Regions from separate parts of the Rossellomorea sp. FM04394 genome, predicted to be linked through region 2. Evidence: a T-box and tRNA genes for the amino acid it is inferred to sense, from the RefSeq annotation. Region 2 holds a T-box; the other holds one or more tRNA genes.
The links. The T-box of region 2 lies ahead of leuS (leucine--tRNA ligase). A T-box ahead of a tRNA ligase gene usually reads a tRNA of that ligase, here a tRNA-Leu.
Positions count from the first base shown of each region.

Region 1: it has a tRNA-Leu gene. The T-box ahead of leuS (leucine--tRNA ligase) is inferred to sense a tRNA for this amino acid. The anticodon was not compared.

Region 1 covers NZ_CP168654.1:100,612-109,753, reverse strand. Annotated here, with positions in the region: gene ACCB35_RS00575 (UvrB/UvrC motif-containing protein) at 1-46, opposite strand, end outside; gene ACCB35_RS00570 (CtsR family transcriptional regulator) at 66-527, opposite strand; rRNA gene rrf (5S ribosomal RNA) at 1,066-1,182, opposite strand; rRNA gene ACCB35_RS00560 (23S ribosomal RNA) at 1,284-4,218, opposite strand; rRNA gene ACCB35_RS00555 (16S ribosomal RNA) at 4,412-5,962, opposite strand; tRNA gene ACCB35_RS00550 (tRNA-Ala) at 6,127-6,202, opposite strand; tRNA gene ACCB35_RS00545 (tRNA-Pro) at 6,210-6,286, opposite strand; tRNA gene ACCB35_RS00540 (tRNA-Arg) at 6,294-6,370, opposite strand; tRNA gene ACCB35_RS00535 (tRNA-Leu) at 6,401-6,489, opposite strand; tRNA gene ACCB35_RS00530 (tRNA-Gly) at 6,495-6,569, opposite strand; tRNA gene ACCB35_RS00525 (tRNA-Leu) at 6,578-6,662, opposite strand; tRNA gene ACCB35_RS00520 (tRNA-Lys) at 6,698-6,773, opposite strand; tRNA gene ACCB35_RS00515 (tRNA-Thr) at 6,809-6,884, opposite strand; tRNA gene ACCB35_RS00510 (tRNA-Val) at 6,910-6,985, opposite strand; rRNA gene rrf (5S ribosomal RNA) at 6,998-7,114, opposite strand; rRNA gene ACCB35_RS00500 (23S ribosomal RNA) at 7,215-9,142, opposite strand, start outside.
Region 2 covers NZ_CP168654.1:3,456,972-3,466,113, forward strand. Annotated here, with positions in the region: gene ACCB35_RS17400 (NAD(P)/FAD-dependent oxidoreductase) at 1-942, shown strand, start outside; gene ACCB35_RS17405 (sporulation protein Cse60) at 991-1,173, opposite strand; gene dacB (D-alanyl-D-alanine carboxypeptidase/D-alanyl-D-alanine-endopeptidase) at 1,689-3,197, shown strand; gene ACCB35_RS17415 (rhodanese-like domain-containing protein) at 3,258-3,572, opposite strand; gene leuS (leucine--tRNA ligase) at 3,766-6,180, opposite strand; T-box leader at 6,268-6,489, opposite strand; gene ACCB35_RS17425 (hypothetical protein) at 6,716-6,886, shown strand; gene ACCB35_RS17430 (3-hydroxybutyrate dehydrogenase) at 6,983-7,759, opposite strand; gene ACCB35_RS17435 (GntP family permease) at 7,775-9,097, opposite strand.

The DNA.
Region 1 (9,142 bases), 1.1 Mb from region 2:
TAAAATGAAGGGTTGCAGGTCTTTCATTACACTCTTGACAAATCATCCTACTCACCTCTCAAAACTTACTCGTACTTCAAAGAATCCAGCATGGCTCTGAGCATTCTTCCTCTCAAAACATCCCGTTCTGGTAAATCTACCATGATTACCGAGCGATCCATCACGCTGAGCATGATCTTTGCTTCCCGTTCAGAAATGATATCCTCTTCTACTAAACGAAAAACAATATCAGCTGCCGTATTCTGGCTGATCGTCTGTGTAATGAGTGCCACTAGCTGGTCAATAAGATGAACTTGATCGTGGGCCTTTACTTTCATAATCCTGATATAGCCCCCGCCACCTCGTTTACTCTCTACTACATACCCTCTTTCAATCGTGAAGCGGGTATTGATCACATAATTAATTTGAGAAGGAACACATTGAAACTTATCAGCGATCTCGCTTCTTTTAATCTCGACTATCTCACTTTCACTCAGTTCTAATACATTCTTTAAATAACGTTCAATGATGTCGGATATGTTCCTCATCAAACCTCCTCCTCATTTTGACTTTGACTATATTTGACTATAATTATACAACTGCGTTTTAATCTTTGCAATTATGAAGTTTAACCTTAGAAGTTTTCCTGTTTTAGGAAAGTTTTAAACGTGTAATTGTGAGATTGTTGGATAGAAAACAGGAAATGGGGCATTGAGTGGGTGTGAATTTCTTGGAGGGGAATTGGTGGAACTGGTTTCACGTGGGTTTTGATTTGTGATGTTATGTGGTGTGGGTTACTGGAATGATGGATTAGAAGTTTTGGTTGGGTGAAAGAATTGATTATTCCTTAGTAAAGGGTGTGGAGAATCACTTTGTTAGATAGTGAATGTGTTCTCATTAGGACGAATACTGGTGTTTTGACTGGTAAAATGAATGTGGTTTTTGAGAAGTTTGTGGTAATTGCGTCATTTTCGAGGGGGATTGCGTATTTTACCAAATAATATCTTTTAAAAACTCATCGCACACCCATTTTAACAATCACACCAAAAAAAAGAGTAACTCATTGGAGTTACTCTTTTCACATTTGCCTGGCGACGTCCTACTCTCACAGGGGGAGATCCCCCAACTACCATCGGCGCTGAAGAGCTTAACTTCCGTGTTCGGCATGGGAACGGGTGTGACCTCTTCGCCATTATCACCAGACGAATATTCAATTGAAGGGTTGTTCCTTCAAAACTAGATAAAGAATTGATGTCAAGAAAGCCGAATATCGACCAATGTTGTTCATTTAAAAATGACTCTTTGTGGTTAAGTCCTCGATCGATTAGTATCAGTCAACTCCACATGTCGCCATGCTTCCATCTCTGACCTATCTACCTAGTCATCTTCTAGGGATCTTACTCACATACGTGATGGGAAATCTCATCTCGAGGGGGGCTTCATGCTTAGATGCTTTCAGCACTTATCCCTTCCGCACATAGCTACCCAGCGATGCCTTTGGCAAGACAACTGGTACACCAGCGGTGCGTCCATCCCGGTCCTCTCGTACTAAGGACAGCTCCTCTCAAATTTCCTGCGCCCACGACGGATAGGGACCGAACTGTCTCACGACGTTCTGAACCCAGCTCGCGTACCGCTTTAATGGGCGAACAGCCCAACCCTTGGGACCGACTACAGCCCCAGGATGCGATGAGCCGACATCGAGGTGCCAAACCTCCCCGTCGATGTGGACTCTTGGGGGAGATAAGCCTGTTATCCCCGGGGTAGCTTTTATCCGTTGAGCGATGGCCCTTCCATGCGGAACCACCGGATCACTAAGCCCGACTTTCGTCCCTGCTCGACTTGTAGGTCTCGCAGTCAAGCTCCCTTGTGCCTTTACACTCTGCGAATGATTTCCAACCATTCTGAGGGAACCTTTGGGCGCCTCCGTTACTCTTTAGGAGGCGACCGCCCCAGTCAAACTGCCCACCTGACACTGTCTCCCACCCCGATAAGGGGCGCGGGTTAGAATTTCAATACAGCCAGGGTAGTATCCCACCGATGCCTCCACCGAAGCTGGCGCTCCGGCTTCCAAGGCTCCTACCTATCCTGTACAAGCTGTACCAAAATTCAATATCAGGCTACAGTAAAGCTCCACGGGGTCTTTCCGTCCTGTCGCGGGTAACCTGCATCTTCACAGGTACTATAATTTCACCGAGTCTCTCGTTGAGACAGTGCCCAGATCGTTACGCCTTTCGTGCGGGTCGGAACTTACCCGACAAGGAATTTCGCTACCTTAGGACCGTTATAGTTACGGCCGCCGTTTACTGGGGCTTCGATTCGCACCTTCGCTTGCGCTAAGCACTCCTCTTAACCTTCCAGCACCGGGCAGGCGTCAGCCCCTATACTTCGCCTTACGGCTTCGCAGAGACCTGTGTTTTTGCTAAACAGTCGCCTGGGCCTATTCACTGCGGCTCTCTCGGGCTTGCACCCTACCAGAGCACCCCTTCTCCCGAAGTTACGGGGTCATTTTGCCGAGTTCCTTAACGAGAGTTCTCTCGCTCACCTTAGGATTCTCTCCTCGCCTACCTGTGTCGGTTTGCGGTACGGGCACCTTTTTCCTCGCTAGAGGCTTTTCTTGGCAGTGTGGAATCAGGAACTTCGCTACTATAATTCGCTCGCTATCACAGCTCAGCCTTCACAATGATGGGATTTGCCTCATCATCAGCCTAACTGCTTAGACGCACATATCCAGCAGTGCGCTTACCCTATCCTCCTGCGTCCCCCCATTGCTCAAACGGAAAAGAGGTGGTACAGGAATATCAACCTGTTGTCCATCGTCTACGCCTATCGGCCTCGACTTAGGTCCCGACTAACCCTGAGCGGACGAGCCTTCCTCAGGAAACCTTAGGCATTCGGTGGATGGGATTCTCACCCATCTTTCGCTACTCATACCGGCATTCTCACTTCTAAGCACTCCACCAGTCCTTACGGTCTAGCTTCGCAGTCCTTAGAACGCTCTCCTACCACTGACACCTAGAGGTGTCAATCCACAGCTTCGGTGATACGTTTAGCCCCGGTACATTTTCGGCGCAGAGTCACTCGACCAGTGAGCTATTACGCACTCTTTAAATGGTGGCTGCTTCTAAGCCAACATCCTGGTTGTCTAAGCAACTCCACATCCTTTTCCACTTAACGTATACTTTGGGACCTTAGCTGGTGGTCTGGGCTGTTTCCCTTTCGACTACGGATCTTATCACTCGCAGTCTGACTCCCATGGATAAGTCTTTGGCATTCGGAGTTTGTCTGAATTCGGTAACCCGATGAGGGCCCCTAGTCCAAACAGTGCTCTACCTCCAAGACTCTTACACATGAGGCTAGCCCTAAAGCTATTTCGGAGAGAACCAGCTATCTCCAAGTTCGATTGGAATTTCTCCGCTACCCACACCTCATCCCCGCACTTTTCAACGTGCGTGGGTTCGGACCTCCATTCAGTGTTACCTGAACTTCATCCTGGACATGGGTAGATCACCTGGTTTCGGGTCTACGACCACATACTCATTCGCCCTATTCAGACTCGCTTTCGCTGCGGCTCCGTCTCATCGACTTAACCTTGCATGGGATCGTAACTCGCCGGTTCATTCTACAAAAGGCACGCCATCACCCGTTAACGGGCTCTGACTACTTGTAGGCACACGGTTTCAGGTTCTATTTCACTCCCCTTCCGGGGTGCTTTTCACCTTTCCCTCACGGTACTGGTTCACTATCGGTCACTAGGGAGTATTTAGCCTTGGGAGATGGTCCTCCCAGCTTCCGACGGGATTTCACGTGTCCCGCCGTACTCAGGATCCACTCAAGAGGGAATGAAGTTTCAACTACAGGGTTGTTACCTTCTTTGACGAGCCTTTCCAGACTTCTTCGTCTACTTCATTCCTTTGTAACTCCGTATAGAGTGTCCTACAACCCCAAGAGGCAAGCCTCTTGGTTTGGGCTACATCCCGTTTCGCTCGCCGCTACTCAGGGAATCGCAATTGCTTTCTCTTCCTCCAGGTACTTAGATGTTTCAGTTCCCTGGGTCTGCCTTCCATACTCTATGTATTCAAGTAAGGATATTGTTCCATTACGAACAATGGGTTCCCCCATTCGGAAATCTCTGGATCAAAGCTCACTTACAGCTCCCCAAAGCATATCGGTGTTAGTCCCGTCCTTCGTCGGCTCCTAGTGCCAAGGCATCCACCGTGCGCCCTTCATAACTTAACCGAATTGGTTGTTACATCAGGTTTAAAACCTAAAATGGCGATACTCGGTAATTTCTTGACTATCAATTATATCTTTATCTAGTTTTCAAAGAACAAATCCATTTTCATCTCGTAAGAGACAAAAAGTTTTGATGGTTGAACCATCAAAACTGAACAAAACTTCGACTGTCAAACGTTTAGTAAATCTTCCTTAGAAAGGAGGTGATCCAGCCGCACCTTCCGATACGGCTACCTTGTTACGACTTCACCCCAATCATCTGTCCCACCTTAGGCGGCTGGCTCCAAAAGGTTACCTCACCGACTTCGGGTGTTACAAACTCTCGTGGTGTGACGGGCGGTGTGTACAAGGCCCGGGAACGTATTCACCGCGGCATGCTGATCCGCGATTACTAGCGATTCCAGCTTCATGTAGGCGAGTTGCAGCCTACAATCCGAACTGAGAACGGTTTTATGGGATTGGCTAAACCTCGCGGTCTTGCTGCCCTTTGTACCGTCCATTGTAGCACGTGTGTAGCCCAGGTCATAAGGGGCATGATGATTTGACGTCATCCCCACCTTCCTCCGGTTTGTCACCGGCAGTCATCTTAGAGTGCCCAACTGAATGCTGGCAACTAAGATCAAGGGTTGCGCTCGTTGCGGGACTTAACCCAACATCTCACGACACGAGCTGACGACAACCATGCACCACCTGTCACTCTGTCCCCCGAAGGGGAAAGCCCTATCTCTAGGGTTGTCAGAGGATGTCAAGACCTGGTAAGGTTCTTCGCGTTGCTTCGAATTAAACCACATGCTCCACCGCTTGTGCGGGCCCCCGTCAATTCCTTTGAGTTTCAGTCTTGCGACCGTACTCCCCAGGCGGAGTGCTTAATGCGTTAGCTGCAGCACTAAAGGGCGGAAACCCTCTAACACTTAGCACTCATCGTTTACGGCGTGGACTACCAGGGTATCTAATCCTGTTTGCTCCCCACGCTTTCGCGCCTCAGTGTCAGTTACAGACCAGAAAGTCGCCTTCGCCACTGGTGTTCCTCCAAATATCTACGCATTTCACCGCTACACTTGGAATTCCACTTTCCTCTTCTGCACTCAAGTTCCCCAGTTTCCAATGACCCTCCACGGTTGAGCCGTGGGCTTTCACATCAGACTTAAGAAACCACCTGCGCGCGCTTTACGCCCAATAATTCCGGACAACGCTTGCCACCTACGTATTACCGCGGCTGCTGGCACGTAGTTAGCCGTGGCTTTCTGGTTAGGTACCGTCAAGGTACCGCCCTATTCGAACGGTACTTGTTCTTCCCTAACAACAGAGTTTTACGATCCGAAAACCTTCATCACTCACGCGGCGTTGCTCCGTCAGACTTTCGTCCATTGCGGAAGATTCCCTACTGCTGCCTCCCGTAGGAGTCTGGGCCGTGTCTCAGTCCCAGTGTGGCCGATCACCCTCTCAGGTCGGCTACGCATCGTTGCCTTGGTGAGCCGTTACCTCACCAACTAGCTAATGCGCCGCGGGTCCATCTGTAAGTGATAGCCGAAGCCATCTTTCAACATTTCCTCATGCGAGGAAATGAGTTATCCGGTATTAGCCCCGGTTTCCCGGAGTTATCCCAGTCTTACAGGCAGGTTACCCACGTGTTACTCACCCGTCCGCCGCTGACTGATGGGAGCAAGCTCCCATCAATCCGCTCGACTTGCATGTATTAGGCACGCCGCCAGCGTTCGTCCTGAGCCAGGATCAAACTCTCCGATAAAAGTTTGAATAGCTCTTTAGTAATAAATCTAGAATTAACGTTGACGTATTGTCTTGTTTTGTTCAGTTTTCAAGGTTCAATGTGTAAGTGCTTCTGTTTGAAGCGACTTGATAATCATATCATTTTCACTCAGTCAGTGTCAATGATTTTTTTTTAAAACTTTTTGGTGGAGCCTAGCGGGATCGAACCGCTGACCTCCTGCGTGCAAAGCAGGCGCTCTCCCAGCTGAGCTAAGGCCCCAAAGAAGTGGTCGGGAAGACAGGATTCGAACCTGCGACCCCTTGGTCCCAAACCAAGTGCTCTACCAAGCTGAGCTACTTCCCGAAATATATGGCGCGCCCGAGAGGAGTCGAACCCCTAACCTTTTGATCCGTAGTCAAACGCTCTATCCAATTGAGCTACGGGCGCAAAATATGTTGTTTTCTTTCGAAAAATCAATGGTGCCGAGGACCGGAATCGAACCGGTACGGTAGTCACCTACCGCAGGATTTTAAGTCCTGTGCGTCTGCCAGTTCCGCCACCCCGGCTAGTCTGGAGCGGAAGACGGGATTCGAACCCGCGACCCCCACCTTGGCAAGGTGGTGTTCTACCACTGAACTACTTCCGCATAATAAATGGTGCGGGTGAAGGGACTTGAACCCCCACGCCTTGCGGCGCCAGATCCTAAGTCTGGTGCGTCTGCCAATTCCGCCACACCCGCATGTATGATTGATATTTTGCTTCCGCAAAAATCTTTGGTGAGCCATGAAGGACTCGAACCTTCGACCCTCTGATTAAAAGTCAGATGCTCTACCAACTGAGCTAATGGCTCTCAAAATAAAAAATGAGACAAAATAAAAAAACCTATGGTGCCGGCAAGAGGACTTGAACCCCCAACCTACTGATTACAAGTCAGTTGCTCTACCAGTTGAGCTACACCGGCATATTGAATTATTCACAAACAAAAATGGTGGAGGATGACGGGGTCGAACCGCCGACCCTCTGCTTGTAAGGCAGATGCTCTCCCAGCTGAGCTAATCCTCCGAAATATGTATTGCCTGGCGACGTCCTACTCTCACAGGGGGAGATCCCCCAACTACCATCGGCGCTGAAGAGCTTAACTTCCGTGTTCGGCATGGGAACGGGTGTGACCTCTTCGCCATTATCACCAGACAATATTCAATTGAAGGGTTGTTCCTTCAAAACTAGATAAAGAATTGATGTCAAGAAAGCCGAATATCAGCCAATGTTGTTCATTTAAAAATGACTCTTTGTGGTTAAGTCCTCGATCGATTAGTATCAGTCAACTCCACATGTCGCCATGCTTCCATCTCTGACCTATCTACCTAGTCATCTTCTAGGGATCTTACTCACTTACGTGATGGGAAATCTCATCTCGAGGGGGGCTTCATGCTTAGATGCTTTCAGCACTTATCCCTTCCGCACATAGCTACCCAGCGATGCCTTTGGCAAGACAACTGGTACACCAGCGGTGCGTCCATCCCGGTCCTCTCGTACTAAGGACAGCTCCTCTCAAATTTCCTGCGCCCACGACGGATAGGGACCGAACTGTCTCACGACGTTCTGAACCCAGCTCGCGTACCGCTTTAATGGGCGAACAGCCCAACCCTTGGGACCGACTACAGCCCCAGGATGCGATGAGCCGACATCGAGGTGCCAAACCTCCCCGTCGATGTGGACTCTTGGGGGAGATAAGCCTGTTATCCCCGGGGTAGCTTTTATCCGTTGAGCGATGGCCCTTCCATGCGGAACCACCGGATCACTAAGCCCGACTTTCGTCCCTGCTCGACTTGTAGGTCTCGCAGTCAAGCTCCCTTGTGCCTTTACACTCTGCGAATGATTTCCAACCATTCTGAGGGAACCTTTGGGCGCCTCCGTTACTCTTTAGGAGGCGACCGCCCCAGTCAAACTGCCCACCTGACACTGTCTCCCACCCCGATAAGGGGCGCGGGTTAGAATTTCAATACAGCCAGGGTAGTATCCCACCGATGCCTCCACCGAAGCTGGCGCTCCGGCTTCCAAGGCTCCTACCTATCCTGTACAAGCTGTACCAAAATTCAATATCAGGCTACAGTAAAGCTCCACGGGGTCTTTCCGTCCTGTCGCGGGTAACCTGCATCTTCACAGGTACTATAATTTCACCGAGTCTCTCGTTGAGACAGTGCCCAGATCGTTACGCCTTTCGTGCGGGTCGGAACTTACCCGACAAGGAATTTCGCTACCTTAGGACCGTTATAGTTACGGCCGCCGTTTACTGGGGCTTCGATTCGCACCTTCGCTTGCGCTAAGCACTCCTCTTAACCTTCCAGCACCGGGCAGGCGTCAGCCCCTATACTTCGCCTTACGGCTTCGCAGAGACCTGTGTTTTTGCTAAACAGTCGCCTGGGCCTATTCACTGCGGCTCTCTCGGGCTTGCACCCTACCAGAGCACCCCTTCTCCCGAAGTTACGGGGTCATTTTGCCGAGTTCCTTAACGAGAGTTCTCTCGCTCACCTTAGGATTCTCTCCTCGCCTACCTGTGTCGGTTTGCGGTACGGGCACCTTTTTCCTCGCTAGAGGCTTTTCTTGGCAGTGTGGAATCAGGAACTTCGCTACTATAATTCGCTCGCTATCACAGCTCAGCCTTCACAATGATGGGATTTGCCTCATCATCAGCCTAACTGCTTAGACGCACATATCCAGCAGTGCGCTTACCCTATCCTCCTGCGTCCCCCCATTGCTCAAACGGAAAAGAGGTGGTACAGGAATATCAACCTGTTGTCCATCGTCTACGCCTATCGGCCTCGACTTAGGTCCCGACTAACCCTGAGCGGACGAGCCTTCCTCAGGAAACCTTAGGCATTCGGTGGATGGGATTCTCACCCATCTTTCGCTACTCATACCGGCATTCTCACTTCTAAGCACTCCACCAGTCCTTACGGTCTAGCTTCGCAGTCCTTAGAACGCTCTCCTACCACTGACACCTAGAGGTGTCAATCCACAGCTTCGGTGATACGTTTAGCCCCGGTACATTTTCGGCGCAGAGTCACTCGACCAGTGAGCTATTACGCACTCTTTAAATGGTGGCTGCTTCTAAGCCAACATCCTGGTTGTCTAAGCAACTCCACATCCTTTTCCACTTAACGTATACTTTGGGACCTTAGCTGGTGGTCTGGGCTGTTTCCCTTTCGACTACGGATC
Region 2 (9,142 bases):
TCGAACCGGGCCATGGATGTGGTCGAAGCGTTATTGACGCGCATGAAGGAATTGAAGATCGACACCCGGACAAGCACAAGTGTCGAGGAAGTGTTATATGAAAACGGAGAGACGGTCGGCATCCTCTTAAAAGATGGGAAAACGATCGCTGCAAATGCTGTCGTGATCGCGGTCGGTGGAAAATCCGTTCCCCATACCGGGTCCACTGGGGACGGATATCCATGGGCGACGAAAGCCGGTCATACGATCACGGATCTGTTTCCGACAGAAGTTCCCCTTACGTCGGACGAACCTTTTATTAAAAAGAAAGAGCTTCAGGGCCTTTCTTTAAGGAGCGTCGATTTAAGCGTATTGAACCCTAAGGGGAAGAAAATCATCACGCATAAAATGGATATGATTTTTACTCATTTAGGGATTTCCGGACCGGCTGTGCTCCGATGCAGTCAATACGTGGTGAAGGCCATGAAAAAATGGAACCTGACACACGTCGCCATGCAGATCGATTCCATGCCTGATCAAAATGAAGAGCAGCTCTTCCAATCTATCCACAAGCAGGTAAAGGAAGAAGGGAAGAAAGCGGCGAAAAATATCTTCAAAGGTCTCGTCCCTGAGCGATATCTGCTGTTCTTACTGGATCGTGCAGAAATCGATCACGATGAAAAAGGGGATCACATCTCTTCAGAGAAAATCCGCCATTTCGCAAAGCTCTTAAAACAATTCACTTTCAATGTGAACGGGACACTATCCATCGATAAAGCCTTTGTGACAGGCGGAGGGGTTTCCATCAAAGAAATCGAGCCGAAAACGATGGCTTCTAAAAAGATGAATGGCCTTTTCTTCTGCGGGGAAGTGCTTGATATCCATGGATACACAGGTGGCTATAACATCACTTCCGCCCTCGTAACCGGACGGCTTGCGGGGTTGAATGCGGCGAAGGTATGATAGTAAAAAAAGAAAGGTTGATCCGCACATTCAGAGCGATCAACCTTTTTATTTTCTATACACGACCATGGCCGAAAAACAATAGATCTGGTCCTCCACTTCCTCCGACATCGCCGCTACGTGATATTTAATATCGACGATTTTTTTATCATCCATTTTACTGAGAAATTGGTTCATATCTTTCTCTAAATCTTTTTCATGCTCGTAGTCGAATACCTTTACCTGGATCATGGAATCCCCTCCCGGATCGTTTTTGGTATTAGTATTGTCAGAATAGTGAGTTTTCAAACGATTCAGTAGAAATATTTTGGGAGGGTGAGGGCGGATTTGTTACGGGTAGTGTGGTGTTTTTTGATTTCGCTGATAAAATGAAAATTTCGCTGATATATCCCGGATTTCGCTGATAAAATAAAAATTCCGCTGATATACCTCCGATTTCGCTGATAAAATACCTTACATTCACAATTCATCAGGTTCAGGATTCTAAAGATTGTCTAATTTCAGCTGAAACACTTAATAGTGTCTTGATTGTTATCAAATCTCTCCACTATCAACAAAAAAAGCCCCCCAACCTCCTTCACTGCGACTTACAAGAGTCCCACTAAGAGAAAGGATACATATTCCATCCCATTTAAGTAGCGTAAAATATGACAATATATTCATTTTTTGTATAAATACTGCAAATTTATTATAATTTTCTCAATTTTCATTTAATATAAGTACATTAGCCATTTAGGAGGGATTTAATGAATCAATTACAACTAAGCAAGAATCGTATACTAGCAATTTTATTTCTTTTCACCCTCATCTTGACCCCCTTGCACTCAACTGAGACTCCTACATCAGTAAACGCATCAATTGATCATGCAGATTTAGAGCAGCAAATTCACGATATACTTGCAGACGAACGCTTAGATGGCGCTATAGGTTCTGTCAGTGTGCGTGATGCTGAAAGTGGTGAAATTATTCTTGATCGCTTAGGGGATATACGTTTGAAAACTGCCTCTAATATGAAGCTATTGACTGCAGCTGCTGCCCTTCATACACTTGGGCCCGATTACACATTCAAAACAGAAATATTAACCGATGGACAGATTGTGGGAAATGTCTTGAAAGGGAACCTATATCTAAAAGGAAAAGGTGACCCTACCCTTTTAAAAGATGATTTTGATAAAATGGCAGCATTCTTAAAGTCCAATCATATCGAAACGATCCAAGGGAATATCATTGCAGATGACAGTTGGTATAACTCGGTAAGGCTTTCTGAAGATATGATCTGGAATGATGAATCGTATTATTACGGTGCTCAAATCTCAGCTCTTACAGCTTCACCTGATACAGATTATGATGCTGGTACCGTCATCGTTGAAACTACCCCTACACAAGCCGGGCAGCCAGCAGACATTAAACTTTCTCCTGAGACAAGCTATCCGACCGTCACTAACAAAACGAAAACCATCGAAAGCGGAACACGGTCGATCAGCGTTTCCCGAGAACACGGGTCCAACAATATTGTGGTAGAAGGTTCTATACCGGTCGATAGTTCAACTGCCCGGTCTTGGGTGACGCTTTGGGAACCTACTGGTTATGCACTGGACTTATTTAAGAAATCACTTGTACAATCAGGAGTCCATGTCAAACAACACCAGGGTGACTATGGAGAAACCCCAGCAGATGCTGAAGTCCTGTTCACAAAAGAGTCCCTGCCACTCTCTGATTTATTGGTTCCCTTCATGAAGCTAAGTAACAATACGATTGCGGAAACATTGGTGAAAGAAATGGGACGGGTCGTTCATCATGATGGTAGTTGGGAAAAAGGGCTTGAAGTGCTTGAAGACTACGTTTCAATTCGTGGATTAAATACAGATACCATGAGAATTCGAGATGGCTCTGGTATATCTCATGTCACGAATATTCCAGCAAATGAATTGTCAAAGTTACTTTACTCAGTTCAACAAGAGGAATGGTATCCGATTTATCTGAACGCTCTTCCAGTTGCAGGTGCAAGTAACCGGTTGGAGGGAGGAACCTTGAGAAACCGCATGAAAGGAACCCTCGCTGAAGGAAATGTAAAAGCCAAGACAGGAACGATTACGGGGGCTACCTCACTTTCCGGCTACGTGACGACTAAAGATGGAAAAGATCTTGTATTCTCCATCATCTTAAATAACTTTATGGCTAGTAACTTAAGGGATATTGAAGATAAAATTGCTGTTGCACTGGCTGAGTATGATACAAGTAAAGAACATGATTAATATAGGTTAAATTAAAAAGCACGTTCCCTTAAAAAAGGAACGTGCTCCACATAAAACCCATTATTTCTTCTCTGCTGTCTCACCGGCCCAGTTCATCATGCCGCCTTCCATGTTCACCACTTTATATCCTTGCTCCTGCATGTAGTGAGCGACATTTCCACTGCGGTTTCCTGAACGGCAGATGAAGATATACTCTTTGTCTTTATCAAACTGATCCAGTGACTCAGGAATTTCGCCCATCTTGATATGCTTCGCTCCCGGGATCACCCCTTCTGCCACTTCTTCATCTTCACGAACATCCACTAAAAGCAGATCTTCCCCATTCTTCAACTTCTTTTCCAACTCATCAGTCGTAATCGTTTTAATCGTTTCCAATGTCATCTTCCTTTCATCATTCACTCACCATAATTATACCAAAGCCCGTCTCCCAAACAAAAATATCAGATCGAAAACAGTGAATAGAGGGACGGACCTTGGTGAAATACAGAATCCCCAATTGATAGCATTTCCTAACAATCAGATTCTGTTCAAGGTCCGTCCCTCAAATATATTGAAATATACTCAAATATTAGTTGGCTACGATGTTGACTAGTTTGCCAGGTACGGCGATGACTTTGCGGATGGTTTTGCCTTCGATTTGGCTTTTGATTTCATCGTTTTCCATGGCTGTTTTTTCAAGATCTTCTTTGTTCATATCACGAGGGATCATGACTTTTGCTTTCACTTTTCCGTTCACTTGAAGGACGATTTCGACTTCGTTGTCCACAAGCTTCGATTCATCGAAAGTCGGCCATGCCTCGTAGGAAATCGTTCCTTCGTGACCAAGCTTGCTCCAAAGTTCTTCCGTCATATGCGGAGCGATCGGAGAAAGAAGCTTGATGAATCCTTCTACATAGTTCTTAGGAAGTGTATCAGCCTTGTATGCATCATTGATGAACACCATCAGCTGGGAAATTCCTGTATTGAAACGAAGGCCTTCGTAATCTTCCGTCACTTTTTTAACAGTTTGGTTATACGTTTTGTCCAGAGCACTGTTCGGTGCATCCGTCACTTTAGAGGAAATTGAACCATCCTCTTCAACAAGCAGGCGCCATACACGGTCAAGGAAGCGACGTGCGCCGTCCAGGCCGTTCGTGCTCCACGCAATGGAAGCTTCCAGTGGTCCCATGAACATTTCGTAAAGACGAAGGGTATCTGCACCGTGAGATTCTACAACCTCATCCGGATTGACAACATTCCCTTTTGATTTACTCATTTTTTCATTGTTTTCACCCAGGATCATTCCCTGGTTGAATAGTTTTTGGAATGGCTCTTTCGTCGGAACTACGCCGATATCATAAAGGAACTTATGCCAGAAACGGGCATACAGCAAGTGTAGCACCGCATGCTCGGCTCCTCCGATATACGTATCCACAGGCAGCCACTCTTGCATTTTCTTCGCATCGGCAAGAGCTTCTTCGTTATGTGGATCGATATAACGGATATAGTACCAGCAGCTTCCCGCCCACTGTGGCATGGTGTTCGTTTCACGACGGCCTTTTTTGCCTGTTTCAGGGTCTTCAACGTTCACCCATTCACTGATGTTCGCAAGTGGCGATTCACCTGTTCCCGACGGTTTGATTTCAGTCGTCTTTGGAAGAACAAGAGGAAGCTCACTTTCAGGAACAGTCGTGGTCGTACCGTCTTCCCAATGAATAACAGGAATCGGCTCTCCCCAGTAACGTTGACGGCTGAATAGCCAGTCACGAAGTCGGTACGTGACTTTCTTCGTCCCGATGTTCTTCTCTTCCAGCCAGGAAATGGCTTTCGCAATCGCTTCTTCCTTCCCCAGTCCATCAAGGAAACCGGAATTGACATGATCTCCGTCACCTGTGTAAGCTTCTTTCTCAACATTTCCGCCAGCGACCACTTCCACGATTGGAAGATCGAACTCTTTCGCAAACTCATAATCTCGTTCGTCGTGGGCAGGAACGGCCATGATCGCACCTGAACCGTAGCTCATTAGAACGTAATCTGCGATCCAAATCGGCATTTTCTCACCGTTAGCCGGGTTGATCGCATAAGCGCCTGTGAATACACCCGTTTTTTCTTTTGCAAGATCGGTACGTTCAAGATCACTTTTCGATTTGATCGTATCGATGTATTCATTCACTTTCGAGCGTTGTTCGTCCGTTGTGATTTCTTCTACAAACGGATGCTCAGGAGCAAGAACCGCATATGTCGCACCAAAAATCGTATCAGGACGAGTCGTGAAGACATCGAATGATTTGTCATGACCATCGATGGTAAAGTTCACTTCCGCCCCTTCAGAACGGCCGATCCAGTTTCGCTGCATGTCTTTAATGCTTTCCGGCCAGTCAACCTCTTCAAGGTCTTCCACCAGACGATCCGCATAAGCCGTGATCTTCAGCATCCACTGCTTCATCGGACGGCGCTCTACAGGATGACCTCCTCGTTCACTCTTCCCATCGATGACTTCTTCATTGGCTAGTACTGTACCAAGGGCCGGACACCAGTTCACGGCAACCTCATCTACATAAGCCAAGCCTTTTTCATAAAGTTTCGTGAAGATCCATTGCGTCCATTTGTAATAGCCGGGATCTGTCGTATTGACTTCACGGTCCCAATCATACGAAAATCCTAGTGACTTGATTTGACGACGGAACGTATCGATATTTTTTTGAGTGAATTCTGCCGGATCATTCCCAGTATCAAGGGCATATTGCTCTGCAGGTAAACCGAATGCATCCCACCCCATCGGATGAAGGACATTGTATCCTTGCATACGCTTCATGCGGGAAAGGATATCCGTTGCCGTAAACCCTTCCGGATGTCCTACATGAAGGCCTGCACCTGATGGATACGGGAACATATCCAGTGCGTAGAAATTGGATTTCCCTTCGTCTTCAGTCGCCTTGAACGTTTTGTTCTCTTCCCAATACTGCTGCCATTTCGTCTCAACACTTTTATGATTAAAACTCATATTGAGATCCTCCTTTAATTGTCATTCGAAAGGTCGTAAAGTCCCTTTCTTTTTTATAAAATAAAAAAACCCTCATCCCAAATAAATATTTGGGACGAGAGTTTGTATTAACATTCTCCCGCGGTACCACCCACATTAGTGTACGCGCACTCAGCTTCATTCATCCTTAACGCGGAAAACGGCAAGTCTTACTATGGTTCACACTTGCAACTCAGCAGGCGAGTTCATGATGCTTCTGGTTGACTTTCACCACCCGTCAACTCTCTAAAACAGAAAACCTTCATTACTACTCCTGATCAACGTTTCAATATAAGAAAACATTATATGTATTCACTATTTTAGGGAAAAATATACTGAAGCGCAAGCCTATTATTGATTTATGGATGAGATTCTTGTCATTTTATTGAATGGTTTGGGATTACAGGTGACGCTTTTGGAGAAGTTTTGTCCTCTTTGATGAAAATCGAGCTGTTTCAATCATAAATCCAGGTCGTTTTCATGAAGGATCAAGTCGTTTCGGAAGACTCCGCCCTTTTTGACGAAGATCCCGGGCCGTTTTCGAGAGAAATCCAGGAGTCTTGACGAAGAACCCGACCGTTTTCAGAAAAATCATGTCGTTTTGACGAAGAATCCAGCCGTTTTGACGAAAAATCCGGCCGAAACCGAAGATAATCCGGCCGTTCCCATCAATAATCCAGCCGATTAACGTTTTTTTCCAAATCTATCCTCACCATATAGCACCGTCACATCAACCTCACCTAAAAAAAACGACCTCCAAAAAGGTCGTTTCTCCTCCATCAAGCTATTGGACCGTATACCCACCATCCAGGACGACTGCCTGCCCGGTGATTCCCTTGGCAGCGTCACTGCACAGGAACATGGTATAGTCTGCAATTTCTTTGACATCGAGTAATCTTCTCTGTGGTACGAGAGGATAGATGACTTCTTCTATCACTCTTTCTAACGGTATATTGCGTGTTTTGGCAAGGTCCCCCAGCTGATTGCGGACAAGCGGAGTGTCCACGTATCCGGGACAAACCGCATTGACGGTGATTCCATGTTGTGCCGCTTCCAATGCCGCTACCTTCGTCAGGCCGATGACTCCGTGTTTGGCAGAATTATAGGCTGCTTTGCCGGAGAAACCGACCAATCCATTGATGGATGCCATGTTGATGATCCGTCCGGTCCCCTGCTCCTTCATATGAGGCAGGGCATGCTTGATCGCGACAAATGGAGCGGTCAGCATGACTTTTATGAGAAGTTCAAATTTTTCAGTCGGGAACTCTTCAATATGGGATACATGTTGAAGTCCCGCATTATTGATCAATACATCGAGCTTCCCGTAGTGATCCACCGTTTTAGTGATCGCTTCTTTCAATTCGGATTCCGATGTCACGTCACAGCGCAATCCAAGAACTTCATATCCATCTGCCTTAAGGGCCTCTGAAGCTCCCTGAACGGCATCTTCCTGTAAATCCGTTAGTACGACTTTTGCTCCATTAGCAGCGAATTCTTTTCCAATTTCGAAGCCGATTCCCTGCGCTGCCCCTGTTATGAATACAACTTTATTTTCAACCATGATGATACTCCTTCCTTAGATCCCTAGGCCAAATGAGAATAAAAGAATCGCTATAGCTAAACCGATAAGTGGGACAATGACCGTAACGGCACCAACCGCGCCATAAGCTTCTCCATGTGATTCATTACAGATCGAGCGGATCGTCGTAACGACATATCCATTATGCGGCAATGAATCCAGTGCTCCTGAAGATATCGCCACTACCCGGTGAAGGGCTTCAGGGTTCACGCCCATATCAACATAATGAGGTGCGAGGATCGGCAATGCGATCGCTTGACCACCGGATGCCGAACCAGTCATCCCTGCTATCACACTGACGGCGATTGCTCCACCGATCAATGGAGATCCAGGAATACTCGTCATGACATCAACCGCTGTACTGAAGGCTGGAACGGCTTTGGCCACTCCTCCGAATCCAACAACGGCGGCGGTATTTCCGATGGCGATCAATGCACCTACTGTACCCTCGGAAACAGCACCCCAGAAGCCTTTGAAATATTTGCGATTTAACACATAAGCCGAAATCACACCACCTAATAAGGCAATGATAAGGGCGGATTGTTTTAATGAATCGTGGAATGAAAAAGCCAGAATAAGGACGACTAATAATGGAATCAATCCCATGAACGGGTTAGGTAAAGGTCTTCCTTCATCAATGACAGGATCTTCTTCGCGTGAATGGAACTTCTCTCCCTTATTGACCGCTTTTGTGATCATACGCTTCAACCACCAATAGCCAAACACTGCCATAAACACGGCGACGATCAAGCTGACTTCCCAGCCTGCATAAGGTGTCGTCCCCAGATATTCAATAGGAATCCAGTTTTGGATTTCCGGTGAACCGGCAGAGGTCATCGTGAACGTGACCGAACCGAATGCTAAGGCAGCAGGAATGAAACGGCGCGGCAGGTCGGCTTGTTTAAATAAACTAACCGCCATTGGATAAACAGAAAATGCTACAACGAAGAGACTGACGCCGCCATATGTTAAAACGGCACAGGCTGCAACAATGGCCAGTACTGCGTATTTCATCCCCATTTTCTCTACAACGAAACGGGAGACACTATCCGCTGCACCGCTATCTTCCATCACTTTTCCGAACACGGCACCCAACAGGAACATTAGATACCAGGCGGCGACAAAGCTAGTGAATCCTGACATATAATTGCTTACCAGATTCGCTTCCCCTTCAGCCGCCAATTGTGGAAAGAGCGGCATGCCGCTTAACACCGCAACGAACAATGCCGATATAGGACCAACAATCAATATGTTCATGCCCCTCATCGTTAAAAAGATTAATAAAATGAGTCCTCCAATAAGACCGATCATGCTTAACATGATATTTCCCCCTTTGTTCTCTAAAGATGTTTACTAGTAAATGAA